Regions from separate parts of the Ruegeria sp. BC8 genome, predicted to be linked through region 1. Evidence: riboswitches for the same ligand, from Rfam matches in the RefSeq annotation. Region 1 holds a riboswitch; each other region holds the start of a gene.

Region 1 (3,280 bases):
CGCAACTTTGCCAGAAATTCATCGCATGCCTGTGCGCTGCCGACGATCTCGTCCGTCGTTTCAATTCCTTGCAATGATGCCATCTCGGAGTTCACGCGATTGAGGATCTGATCTGCTTGCTCGGCGGTGATCAGGTTCTCGGCCTGAGCTCCCTTCAATGTGGTGCACACACCGGCGGACAAGCCTGTCGCAACGCCGACACCCATCGCGGCCCCGCCGCCCAAGGTCATCGCTCCAACCACGCCGAGGATGAGCCCGATCACAAGCCCCAAGATCACTTTTCCCATGTTTTCCTCCCATTTTGCGGGAAAGAGTTCCGCCTTCATTCCTGGCGCAAACCACGTGCCCATCTGCATATCAAAACCAGTGCCAACAGGTTGAGCACCGGTGCAATCGCCGCGAGCCACGGTTTGGCCGACTCTGAGAAAAGGTCCAACGCAAGGACCCAAGGCAGACCCAGCGGCAAAAGGAATACGCCGGACAATGGGTCTCGTTCCTGTCCAAACCAGCCAAAAGTGCCCGTCACAAACGCAAACAACGCCAACAGGTAAAGGGTCGCGAACGCGATGATGGTTATTCTGCAGACCAAGCCGGACCTCAGCGTATCAAGCCAGTGCTGCGCAGCCGATTTCGGCTACGCATCAAACCGGTCACAACGCGCCTTCGTCGCCCAGGAACTCGATACCAGCTGTCGCGCCATCACTGTAGGCAATACAATTCCACGGAGCCCGATCCTCTCCAACCCCAACGGTGACTTGTGTTCCAGCCTCGCTGAACGCGGATGAGAGCACGACCACTTGCGAATTGTTTGTTGTTTTGGCCACGTCTCGCAGACACGCCTGTTGAGCGGGCGTCAGTTCGGCGGATGCACTTGACGTGCTCGTATCGTCACAGGCCGCTAGTAGTGCGAAACACGTCGCGCCTGAAATCATCATGACTTTGTTAATCACTTTCTTCTCCTCTTGGGTTTGTCGATACATGTGGAATAGGTGGCCTCTTTTTCGCGCTCTCACGTCTATGCAGTCATACGAGCATACCCCGGTCTGGTAATTCCCGTTCCAAAAAAGTCTGCCGCCAATGACATGATTGGCAGACAGTTAATCTGCTGATCCCCGGGATCGTGAACAAAGCGTGCTGACGCAATGACGTCATGGGCAAAAACCGGTGCGAAGTTTCGAGGAAGGGTTCGTACGTTAAGTCCGGGCACCGCGTTCTCCCAACGCTGATTTTCGTGAAATGCCTTCCGACCGCCAGCACTCACTCCAGCAGTCGGAAGGGCCCGACGAAACGGGCGACAGCGACAACAACGGAGGTAAAGCTAAAGTTGTGTCGAATTCGTATGTTTGAATCAATCACAGGATAAATCAATGATTTTTCCGCGCGTAAATTATGTACGCTTGCCAACGATAGGCTTCTGCATTCAAAGAGAAAAGGCGAGGCCGCTCACGGAGGCTTGGCAGTCAGCCCGCTTGCGCCCCCGTGTTTCGGGACCTTCCGGGCTATCGTAAGTCAGTTGGTCAAAACGACGTAATTCGCCGCCCGGTCTGTCGCTCAAGTGGTGCCGAAGGGTCGCCTGGATACCTCCATTGCGCACCCGCCCAGAACGTCGTTGACAGTGCAACCCGATTCATGGATGAGATTGGCGCTGATGGTTCCCGATCGTTTCGGCGGTCGGGTAAAAGGGAATACGGTGCGGCGCCGTTCTGACGCCAATTCCGTGACTGCCCCCGCAACTGTAGGCGGTGTGCGACCCCCGGATGCCACTGGGCCGATAGGTCTGGGAAGGCGGGGCAAGCCATACATCGCGAGTCAGGAGACCTGCCATCATCAAACGCAACTCAACCCGGGCGGGGTGTCCCGGAAGGAGGCCAAGATGGCATTTTCGGCTTGCGCCGCTGACATGACTGGTTCCCTTTCCGCCCCGCGATTTCGCGGAGGGCGAAGTGAGCCGACAATCAACACATCACATCACGGTTTGCCTATCTTGCCGACCCAAGGGCGCAGCCGTACGCCCCGGGCCTGACCTGATCGGACGATTGCGCGCCGCGCTGGCCGAAGACGACGGTTTGGCAGGTTTTGACGTTTCCGGTGCGGCCTGCATGGCCGGGTGATCAGCCAAACGGTGCTTGAAGCTGGCGGAGCACCGGCGAAGGCGCGCGGCAAAGGAGTAGAACTTGCAAGCAAGCCCTTCACTATCTTAGCCGTATTAATGGGTAATGGCGGAGACGAAGGGATTCGAACCCTCGAGACGGTTTCCCGCCTACTCCCTTAGCAGGGGAGCGCCTTCGACCACTCGGCCACGTCTCCGCCGACGGGTATAGCCGTGCAAGCGACGGAAATACAAGGCCAATTCCTGCACCACCGGAAATTTTTGCCGGATTGGGCGAAGCCCTTGAAAACGCTTGGAATCGCTTGGGTCTGCACCCGCTTGGGCAAAGGCGTGGTCGCTATGTCTTGCTGTTGGATTTTCAAGAACCATGCGTGGATTCGCGTTCTGCTTCGATTTGGTTTCGCTGAACCAACGTCGGTTGGCCTGAGAATGTACGCGCGGCCAGAGTACGCAATCGGACACAAAAATTTGGGCGAGCCAGGTGCGGTAGGGAACTGCATCTGCAAAATGATGGGTGTCGCAAACGGCTGAACCAATTGGAGAGGTTGCCTGCCTTTGGCGTTGGAACGCGCTCTGTTGGATCACCAGTGTCAGGTGGTTTGAGTTGCAGAAACGGCCGTTTCTTTTGACTGAACTCGGCGGCTCAGCTTCTCCGCTGAACAGGCATAAGAACAGAAAACTTGCCAATTACATGCCAATGGATGCATATTTGCTAAGATTTTAGTCATTTTGATTGATCCAAAAAAACAGTTTCAGAGGCTGGCCGGGCAGTGAGCGCATCCGCGCTTTACAGTAACCTTTGGGGGAAGGGCTGGCATTTTGGCTTGGTTGAAGATTGTTCTGGTTGGTTTTTTCGTTCTTTGCGTTCCTGCCCTCAGTTGGGCAAATATCGGAACCGTAATCAGCGTGAAACAGGGGGCGGACGTGACCCGTGGCGGCAAAACGCTGCCCCTGCGTAATGGGATGGAGGTGTTGTCCGGCGACTCGATCGTCACGGATGCGAATGGCGTGGTTCAGCTTGTCTTTGTGGATGACACGAAGATCGCGGTTGGTCCCAATGCGCGGATGGTTCTGGACGTGAAGATGTTGCGCGGCAACCGCAAGGCTAAAAGCTTTGCTGTCGAGGCGCTGGGTGGAAGCTTCCGGTTCATCTCGGGCAAAAGCAGGAAA
Region 2 (3,280 bases), 690 kb from region 1:
AGCCCTTGTAGGGCCACGGGTGATCGGCCACCGTCACCAAACCTGCGCACACACAGATCATCCGGTCGATCTGTTCGATTTCCGGTTGCAGCGGACCCAGCATTCCACCGACCGAATGCCCGATCACCCACAGTTTTGCCTGCGGGTATCGACGGTGCATCTCGGCACGCGCTGCGGGCATGTCGATCAGCGCCCAGTCCGCCATCGTGGCCTTCGAGTCTTTCAGCCGCCCGGTCAGCGAATGCTCGAAATCCCAGTAATCATATGTCAGGCAAGCCATACCGCGCTCGGCGGCCAGCCAGCGAGCAAAGTGCTGATAGTAGTCACGTGGCACTCCTGTTGCGCCGTTCAGCACAACAACGGTTTGCGGCTCGACCGCCGGAGTGTAAAGCCGCGCCGCCAGCTGGGTCTGGCCCGACGGAAACTTAAAGTCTTCCACGTCAACCGCGTGCTGCGAATCCAACATCTTTGCCTCCAAACACTCTGGACCGATCGGTCTAATGCTTTGTGTCTGGACCAATTGGTCTAGGCCTGTCAATATTTGGCCTGCATGACCCAACGTCCACCAAACACCAAAGATCGCCTGATCGTGACTGCCGCCAAACTGTTCCAGCGCTCGGGCTATAACGGTGTCGGTCTGGCGGAATTGCTGGCCGAAGCGCAGGCCCCCAAGGGTTCACTGTATCACCATTTTCCAAAGGGCAAGCCGGATCTGGCCCTGGCGGCGGCCAGTTGGGCCTCGGACGGGATGTTGAACATGATCGCTGCGGCATTCGACGACGCCGCGGGTTTTCGCGACGGGGTCACCACCCTGTGCCACAAAATCGCGAAGCTATTCGACACCTCGGCCCAGTGGGAGACCTGCCCCATCGCCGCCACCCTGTTCGAAAGCCCCGACAACCGCGCGTTTCGGGAACATGCCGACCGTCTGTATGAAAGCTGGATCATCGAAGTTCGAAACCACGCCGCGCGGTTCGGAGTTTCCGACCCTGAAAATGCTGCGGACACCCTGTTCATCGTAATGCAGGGCGGCTGGCAATTGGCGCGTGCCCGCAGGGATTCGAATGTGCTGCGCAGACTGCCTGATCTGTTCCCTTGGGACACACTCCGGCAACCGGGCTGAAACCGTCTTGACTCGATCCCGGATACACCGCTAGCGATGAGGGGATGGTTCCCGTACCGTTTCGGTCCGGGATGAAAAGGGAACACGGTGCGGTCCAACCCGGAACTCCGGAGCGGACCAAGGCCGCGACTGCCCCCGCAACTGTAGGCGGAGAGCGATGCCGAAATACCACTGACCGCAAGGTTGGGAAGGTCGGCAAAGCAAAGACCCGCAAGTCAGGAGACCTGCCATCAAACGTGAAACCGAAACTCGGACGGGGTGTCCGGGCAGGGTCTGGCTTTGAAACCGGCGTCTGTCCAAATCCACCCCGCCAGCGCGCGGAGGGCGCAACATGATTTGGAAGACCGATACCCATGAATTCGTGGCAACCATCTGCCAGCGCACCGGAAAGACCTGCCCGGCATTGGCGCGCATGGCACGGGCCATCGCGCAGGCAATGGCGACGGCGCAGGCCGCTACATCCCCCGACTTCCAAGTGGAAGGCAGCAGCGAACTGGCCCATTGCGAACATGGCTGCACGGCGCGGTTCGATGCACGTCCCGAACGGATCCGCGTGTATTGCGGAGCGGCCGCCGACACCCCACCCGACTGCCTTGATACCTTTGCCGACATGCTGTTTGACGACCAGCGCGACGCCCTGCCCGCACAGGTCATTGGTGATCGACCCTGTGCGATGCTGCAGGCCACGGCGATCATGCCGGTGGTCAGGGCCGAGCGCGAATTCCGCGCAACCGCCTGAAGGTCAGGTCGCCAGTGCCTCGCGCGCCGGGGCGACGGCCCAGTCCATCTGAGCATCAGTCTCGACCGCGCAGGGGCGTACGGCCCGCAGGCGTTTCAGGGCCTGTTCCGGCTGCTCGCCGCTTTCTATCATCAAGCGCAGGACAACCATGCCCGACCGTCCGCAACCGCCCCGGCAGTGAACCAGTACCCGCCCGCCGCCCGACAGCGCATGGCGGGCGGCGGCACTGACTTCGGGCCAGCGGCCGGATATCTCGGTCGACGGCACCGAGAAGTCGGCGACCGGTAGATGTGCCCACCGGCAGGCGCGCCGATGGATGTCACAACCCAATTCGCCCGCACCCACAGAAACCAGTTCGGCAAGGGTTGTCATCGAAATCACCAACCCCGGCGCCCAAGCTGAAATCAGGTCCAGGTCTCCCTCATAGTCGCCGCCACCGCCGGGAACCGAGGTCAGGGCCAGCGTTCCGCCGCCCACCTGCAATGCATGAACCACAAGATTTGTCATCAGACGTTCCCCCCGAAACTGGCTGATTGAACTTGATCCGCGCAGTATGCCTCACACCGCGCGCTCGCCAAAGCGAAAAACCTGCACCGGTGCTGTGGACGCGGGGCACCTGGAACTCTACCCTGCATCGTCAGTACGAATCCGTCAGAGCAGACATGACCACACAGTCCAGCCCCGCCTATCAGGTTCTCGCCCGAAAATACCGCCCGGAAACCTTTGCCGACCTGGTCGGTCAGGATGCCATGGTGCGCACGCTGAAAAACGCGTTCGAGGCGGACCGGATCGCGCAGGCCTTCATCATGACCGGCATCCGCGGCACCGGCAAGACGACCACGGCCCGGATCATCGCCAAGGGCATGAACTGCATCGGACCCGACGGCAATGGCGGCCCAACGACCGAACCCTGCGGCCAGTGCGAGCATTGCGTGGCCATCATGGAAGGTCGCCATGTGGACGTGCTGGAAATGGACGCCGCCAGCCGCACCGGCGTGAACGACATCCGAGAGATCATCGACAGCGTGCGCTATCGCGCCGCCAGCGCGCGGTACAAGATCTACATCATCGACGAAGTCCACATGCTGTCGACCAGCGCCTTCAACGCGCTGTTGAAAACGCTGGAGGAACCGCCCGAGCATGTGAAATTCATCTTCGCCACGACCGAGATCCGCAAGGTTCCGGTCACCGTGCTGTCGCGCTGCCAACGGTTCGACCTGCGCCGGATCGAGCCCGAAGTGATGATCGGCCTGCTGCGCAAGATCGCCACCGCCGAGGGCGCGGAAATCTCGGATGACGCGCTGGCACTGATCACCCGCGCCGCCGAAGGCTCGGCCCGGGATGCGACCTCGCTGCTGGATCAGGCAATCAGCCATGGTGCCGGCGAAACCACCGCCGACCAGGTTCGCGCGATGCTG
Region 3 (3,280 bases), 1.2 Mb from region 1:
AGCCCGAATGGCTGGATCGAAGACGCCCGGCCGTGCGGGCGGCTTCGCTTGTGTCTGAGGGCGCGGATCCCTGCGTTTCAGTCCACCTGAACCGTGACGGCCGCGCTGACCGGCACCCCATCCACGGCCAGCAGGCTGTGGCTGTTGGCGTTCAGCGAGACCTCGATGGTAGTGTCGCCCTTGGGCAGGTCCGAAATGTGCATCCAGTTGCCATAAAGCCGGGCCAGCTTGACGCCGTTTACATAGACATGCGCATGGCCTTCGCCGGGCTTGTTGTCCAGCGAGGCGTTCTCCGGCGAGAAGCGGAAGTTTTTTGGCATCACATGCAGGTTCCAACCCGCCATCGGGTCGGGGGAGACGGCGATCTCCAGCCCCGGCGCGTCCGGTCCGGCGGGCAGGTTGATGGCGGCGCTGTGGTCATGGGCCATGGCCTCGGCGTGATGGCCGCCATGTTGGGCGGGGTCGGAATGGTCGTGGCCATCGAAGGTGACGCCGTTGGCCGCGGCCAGCACGAACCCGGCACCCCCACCAAAGACCAGACCGATCGCGAAAAGAGCAAGCGAGCGTGTCATCATGTTTCCTTGAAAAGCAAATGACCCGCCGGTTGGGCGCCGGCGGGTCGTGGGATTTCGGGGATCAGGCCGCGGCTTCGACGCGCTTGCCCTCGCTTTGCCAGAAATACCCGGCAAACGAACCCAGCAGCACCCAGGCCACAAGGCCGACGCCAAAGGCGCGTGCTGCGAACAGGGCCCCGATCTCGGTCGGAACCGGCCCAGTGAACACGTCGGGTTCCGGCGCGCCGATCAGGTGCGGGGCCATCAACAGCACGGCCGCAACCAGATAGCTGACGATGTTGCCACCAAAGGCGATCAGCCACATGGCCACACCAGCAGCCGCGACGGTTGCCCACCACCAGATCTGCCGCGCGAACACGTCGGCTGCGGCAACACCCGGAACCTCGGGGGCCAGGGTGAAGCCCGGCGCCAGGTGAAAGGCGATGAAACCGGCCAGGCCCCACAGCACGCCCGTGCGCCCGTCAACAGGGTGGCCTTGCGCTTCGGCCAGCGACATCAGGGCGACCAGAACCAGCGCATAGCCGGTATAGGTCAGCATGGTGAACACCACGCTCAGCCCGTCGCGGGTCAGGTCCGAGAACATACCCGGCAGTTCGGGATGGGCCGAGACGGCTTCGGCTCCGAAATGCACCAGCTCTCCGGATTCATAGAGTTCAGCATGCAGCAACACGGGTTGCACGAATAACAACTGCAGCAGGGCGACGATCAACCCGGCTGCAGCACCAGCGAACAACGCGCTGGTCAGAATGCGACTGAACATTGGTTTAGTGGCAGGGGAAGCCGGTTGCGTGGCGCACGTCATGCGCGGCGTCATGCAGCGCCGATGCCTGAACGTGACCAGCCAGGGTGATGATCCCCAGGCCCAGGGCTGCCGCGAACACTGCCGAAAGAATGCCAGCGCGTGCCGTTGATGCGGTTTGCGTTTGTGTCGTCATTTTCTGTCCTCCTGTGCCGCCGCACCCGACGGCCGGTGTTTCATTGTTCGCCTGGCAGGTCTCCTGGCTTGCGGGTCAGCGCCTCTGTTCGCCTTCCCCCCGAACGGATCGGGAGTGGCTGGTTGAACAGGGCTCACCGCTTACAGTCGCGGGGGCGGCTTCGGATTTGACCTGCGCGCAGGCCGCACCAAATTCCCTCTTAGCATCCGGATGTCTCCGGCAGGACCAGACCCGTCCATTTAGACGTGAATGCCGCTGTGGCGCAATCGCCATTTGCGACCTTTCGCGTCAATTCCCGCGCTTTTTCAGAACATAGATATCCATGATCCACCCGTGCCGGGCGCGGGCCTCGGCGCGGGTGCGCAGAATTTCGTCCGCCACATCGGCCAGCGGACCTTTGATCAGGATCTGCTCGGGCATACCCAAGTAAGCCCCCCACCAGATGTCAAAATCGGCCATGTCCAAAGTCTGGAACGAACATTCGCCATCCAGCATAACCGCAACCGTATCGGCGTTGCTGGGCCAGCCCTCGTCGCGGATGCGCCGGCCGGTGGTGACCAGATAGGGTGCGCCGATCTCGTTGATTGGTATGGCATGGGCCGCCGTCAGCGCCTGCAGCGCCGTGATGCCGGGGATCACCGTGGTGTTCGGCTGCGGGTCTAGCCGCGCCGCGATTCGCAGCGAACTGTCATAGAGCGACGGGTCGCCCCAGATCAGCAGGGCGACGGTGCGCGCCTCAGGGTGCCGGGCCATCGCCTCCTGCCAGCGCAGGGCGATTGCGTCGTGCCATTCATCCACGCCGCGCAGGTAGCCATCCTGCGACCGGCGCTCAGGGATGTCGAAATAGGCGATTTGGGGCGGTGTGCCGGTGACCTTGCGGATGATTTCCTCGCGCACGCCGGCCAGATCGGCCTTGTTGGCGCCCTTGCGCGGGATCAGGATCAGATCGGCCGCGCGGATCGCCTGCGCGCCCTGAAAGGTCACGTGGTCCGGGTTGCCGGTGCCGATCCCGATCAAGACCAGATCAATCATCGTCGAACTCCGCCAGCGGACCATAAAGGATCAGCGCTGGCGCGGTGCCGATCTCGGAACCCAGGCGCTCGGCCAAGGCACCGACGGTGGACCGGTGCAGCGACTGCTCAGGCGTCGAGACCGACTCGGCCATCAGCGCGGGGGTATCCAGCGGCAGCCCATGCGCGTGCAGCGCGCCGGCTAGCAGGGGAAAGGTGCGCTTGCCCATGAACACCACCGTCGTCGCACCCGGGTCGGCCAGCGCGGGCAGGTTCAAGTCCTCGGGAAGCTTCCCGCTGACATCGTGGCCGGTGACGAACTGCACGCGCCGCGCGGTCAGCCGCCGGGTCAGCGGGATGCCTGCCGCGGCAGCCGCGGCAATGGCTGAGGGGATGCCCGGAATGATCTCGTGGGCGACCCCGGCAGCGCGCAGGGCCACCAGTTCCTCCTCTAGCCGTCCGAACAGGCCGCCATCGCCCGATTTCAGCCGCACGATCCTTTGGCCGGTCTGGGCGTACTCGACCAGCAGGCGGCTGACATGGTCCTGCTTGGGCGAGGGTCGCCCGGCGCGCTTGCCCACGCCGACAAGGTCGGCGTCCGTGCGCGCATGGCTCAGGATCGGCCCGCTGCTGAGATCGTCGAACAGAACCGCATCGGCTTTTTGCAGCCGGTCCACGGCCTTGAGGGTCAACAATTCCGGGTCGCCGGGGCCGGACCCGATGAAGGAAACGAAACCGCTCATGCGCTGGCCTCTGCGAT
Region 4 (3,280 bases), 1.2 Mb from region 1:
GCGGCCTCGTCGATGTCGTCATGCTCGGCGATGACCACAAGGCGCGAGCGGCGCTCTTCCTCGGGTTTCCACGGGCGGTCATACTGGTGCCGCACCCGCGCGCCGACCGCCTGGACCAGCAGGCGCATCGGCTTGCCCTGAACGGCGGCATAGCCCTTGACCCGCAGGATGTTCAGCTCGTTCGCCAGACGCTCGATATTGGCGACCAGCTGCGCCGGGTCGGTCTGTTCTGGCAGCTCGACCACAATGCTTTCGAAATCGTCATGTTCGTGGTCGTCATGGCCATCGTGATGCGAGGGGCGGGCGTCCATGTCGTCCTCGGCTGCGGCCTCCAGCCCCAGCACCACGCGCACGTCCACCGCACCCTCGGCCACTTCGACCACGGGCAGGGGGCGCGGCGCCTCGGCGGCGATGATCTCGCGCGCCTTGGCCACGCCTTCGGGGCCGGCCAGGTCGGGTTTGGTCAGAAGGATGATGTCGGCGCACGAGATCTGATCCTCGAACACCTCGGACAGGGGCGTTTCGTGGTCGATCGAGTCATCGGCCATGCGCTGGGCGTCCACCGCCGCGACATTCGGGGCGAAACGGCCTGCAGCCACGGCCTCGGCATCGGCCAGCGCGATCACGCCGTCCACAGTGATCTTGGAGCGGATATCGGGCCAGTCGAACGCCTTGAGCAGCGGTTTCGGCAGGGCCAGACCGCTGGTTTCGATCAGGATGTGATCGGGGCGCGGGTCGAGCGCCATCAGCGCCTCGATCGTGGGGATGAAGTCATCGGCCACGGTGCAGCAGATGCAGCCATTGGCCAGTTCCATGATGTTTTCCGCCGGGCAGTCGGGGATGGCGCAGCTTTTCAGGATTTCGCCATCGACGCCTACATCGCCGAATTCGTTGACCACCACGGCCAGCCGCTTGCCCTGCGGGTTTTGCATCAGATGGCGGATCAGCGTGGTCTTGCCCGAGCCGAGAAAGCCGGTGATGACGGTGACGGGAAGTTTTTCGAGGGTGCTCATGCTCAGGCTCCAATCGGGGGAATGCGGGCGGCGCAGTTCTTGCGGAAATGTTCAGGGCGGTCGCGCCATTTCACAAGGCCATCATCGGCGGCCAAATATTTGGTGGCGCCTTCGACGATGATCTCGACATGGTCGGATTCGTTCAGGTTTTCATAGACGAAGGTCCAGCGCGACGGCCCGCCGCGCAGAACGATAGAGCAGCCCTGATCGCAGTTCGACAGGCATTCGACCGGCTTCAGGGTGATGCCTTCGGGCAGGTCGGCAGCGGCCAGCGCCTTGTGCAGCAGCGTGCCGGGGCGCTGGGCGTCATCCTCGATGGGCAGCCCGCGTCGGCAGGTGGTGCAAACCAGCAGCTCGACTGGTGTGGTCTCGGTCACGTATCTCATCCCCCCTCACTCGGTTGTCGGGGGACGGGGTATGCGCGGGCCACGTTGCGGACATGGGCCCGACACCGGAACACCCCGTCCGGTTTGTCTTCGGGCGTTGGCAGGTCTCCCGGCTTGCGGATGTCAGAGCGGCGCTCTGTCGGATGTCCCGCCTTCCCGGCCAGCAGCCAGTGGCATTTGGGCACCCTCTCCGGTCACGGTCGCGGGGGCGGCTGCGTTTGACGGAAAACCGCTGACGCATTCCCTTTTCATCTGCTTGCACAGACACCAACGCAAGCGACATGCGGCACGGGCAGGGGGGTTGTCAAGCGCGCGGGGCCAAGTGCCTCGCGTCGGATAGAAAAAGCGACTTGCCGGGGTCAGTCCGCGGCATCACCGGCCAATCGGTCGCGCAACCACGCGAGGAACAACTGGGCGGGGATGGACGGAGGCGCCGCGCTGACGCTGCGGATCAGGTAGTGCGACTGGGCAAAGGGAATCGCCGGCCCTGCAACCCGGATCGGCGCGCCCTGCGCGATCGCGTTGCGCCCGAACCGCTCCAGAACGGTGGCGTAGCCCGCGCCGGCCATCACCAGTTGCAGCGCCGTGACGGTCGTATCCGCCGAATGGCGCGCGGGGCGGTCGGGCAGGTCGGTGTCCGTGGCCTCGAAGTACCGCGCCCAGTTGTCCTCGTACCCCAAAATGTGGATCAACGGGCCGTTGCGCAGGTCTGGCGCCGGGTCCTGCGCCCGGCAGACGGGCACCAGCCGTTCCGAGCACAGCCGTTCGGCCGCGACACCGGGCCAGTCGCCATGGCCCAGCCGGATTTCCACGTCCACATCCGCGGGCGCGGCCGAGTCGTTCCAGATATGCGACACCAGCCGCACCGGAATTTCGGGGTGCTGCGCGCTGAACGCGGGCAACTCGGTCGCGATCCAGTAGGTCATCGACGATATCGCCGCCCGGATGGTCAGCGCCTGCCGCGAGGCGGGGCCGAACAGGCTGTTGGTGGACAGCGCAATATCCGATAGCGCCCGGCGCACGGTCAGCGCATAGGACTGGCCCAGCTCGGTCAGCGACAGGTGCCGGGCGTTGCGGGCAAAAAGCGGCTGGCCGAGGTCCGCTTCGAGTGAGCGGATATGCAGCGACACCGCCGTCTGGGTCAGGCCCAGTTCCTGCGCGGCGGCGGTGAAATTCAGATGGCGGGCGGCAGCCTCGAAGCTGCGCAGCCAAGCCGGATTGGGCAAGCGGTCCATTCAGCACCAAAATATTTTGCATCTAGGTCGACTTTTTATTCGTTTCTTTTGTCGGTGGGCAACGGAAATACTCGGGCCAACGAAAACGCGCCTGCAGGAGGGCAGAACATGAAGGTCGGGTTCATCGGTTTGGGCAATGTGGGGGGCAAGCTGTCGGGGTCGCTACTGCGCAACGGTATCGACCTGACGGTATACGACCTGAACCCCGATCTTGTGGCGGAGTTCGCCGCCAATGGGGCAAAAGCCGGTGAAAGCCCGGCGCAGATGATGCGCGATTGCGATGCGGTGATCACCTGCCTGCCGTCGCCCGCTGCCTCGGACGCGGTGATGCAGCAGATGCTGCCTGAGGTGACCAAAGGCAAGATCTGGATGGAGATGTCCACCACCGACGAGGCCGAGGTCAAACGCCTGGGGGCCATGGTGATCGAACGCGGCGGGGCGGCGGTGGACTGCCCGGTTTCGGGCGGGTGCCACCGGGCGGCCACGGGCAATATCTCGATCTTCGCGGGCTGCGACCGGGCCACGTTCGAGCGTATCCTGCCGTTCCTTACGACCATGGGCCGGCGCATTCTGCATACCGGCGATCTGGGCACGGCCTCGGTTCTGAAGGTGCTGACCAACTATCTGGCCACTGCCAACCTGATCA

What was found. A riboswitch is a leader RNA that binds a small molecule or an ion and turns the genes downstream of it on or off. The one in region 1 is predicted to bind cobalamin.
Region 2: another riboswitch for cobalamin. It lies ahead of ACR3EK_RS13290 (hypothetical protein); the one in region 1 lies ahead of ACR3EK_RS16775 (thioredoxin domain-containing protein).
Region 3: another riboswitch for cobalamin. It lies ahead of ACR3EK_RS10675 (CbtB domain-containing protein); the one in region 1 lies ahead of ACR3EK_RS16775 (thioredoxin domain-containing protein).
Region 4: another riboswitch for cobalamin. It lies ahead of ACR3EK_RS10605 (DUF1636 family protein); the one in region 1 lies ahead of ACR3EK_RS16775 (thioredoxin domain-containing protein).

What each region holds. Positions count from the first base shown of each region.
Region 1 covers NZ_JBQFIV010000001.1:3,328,745-3,332,024, forward strand. Annotated here, with positions in the region: gene ACR3EK_RS16765 (hypothetical protein) at 1-326, opposite strand, end outside; gene ACR3EK_RS16770 (hypothetical protein) at 651-950, opposite strand; cobalamin riboswitch at 1,633-1,840, shown strand; gene ACR3EK_RS16775 (thioredoxin domain-containing protein) at 1,944-2,111, shown strand; tRNA gene ACR3EK_RS16780 (tRNA-Ser) at 2,218-2,307, opposite strand; gene ACR3EK_RS16785 (FecR family protein) at 3,017-3,280, shown strand, end outside.
Region 2 covers NZ_JBQFIV010000001.1:2,634,968-2,638,247, forward strand. Annotated here, with positions in the region: gene ACR3EK_RS13280 (alpha/beta hydrolase family protein) at 1-466, opposite strand, end outside; gene ACR3EK_RS13285 (TetR/AcrR family transcriptional regulator) at 551-1,123, shown strand; cobalamin riboswitch at 1,154-1,369, shown strand; gene ACR3EK_RS13290 (hypothetical protein) at 1,455-1,862, shown strand; gene ACR3EK_RS13295 (protein-tyrosine phosphatase family protein) at 1,866-2,369, opposite strand; gene ACR3EK_RS13300 (DNA polymerase III subunit gamma/tau) at 2,525-3,280, shown strand, end outside.
Region 3 covers NZ_JBQFIV010000001.1:2,098,519-2,101,798, reverse strand. Annotated here, with positions in the region: gene ACR3EK_RS10690 (DUF1636 family protein) at 1-90, shown strand, start outside; gene ACR3EK_RS10685 (hypothetical protein) at 78-572, opposite strand; gene ACR3EK_RS10680 (CbtA family protein) at 637-1,335, opposite strand; gene ACR3EK_RS10675 (CbtB domain-containing protein) at 1,340-1,510, opposite strand; cobalamin riboswitch at 1,547-1,755, opposite strand; gene cobF (precorrin-6A synthase (deacetylating)) at 1,799-2,542, opposite strand; gene cobA (uroporphyrinogen-III C-methyltransferase) at 2,535-3,263, opposite strand; gene ACR3EK_RS10660 (cobyrinic acid a,c-diamide synthase CobB) at 3,260-3,280, opposite strand, start outside.
Region 4 covers NZ_JBQFIV010000001.1:2,084,305-2,087,584, reverse strand. Annotated here, with positions in the region: gene cobW (cobalamin biosynthesis protein CobW) at 1-1,013, opposite strand, end outside; gene ACR3EK_RS10605 (DUF1636 family protein) at 1,016-1,399, opposite strand; cobalamin riboswitch at 1,482-1,686, opposite strand; gene ACR3EK_RS10600 (LysR family transcriptional regulator) at 1,759-2,634, opposite strand; gene ACR3EK_RS10595 (NAD(P)-dependent oxidoreductase) at 2,743-3,280, shown strand, end outside.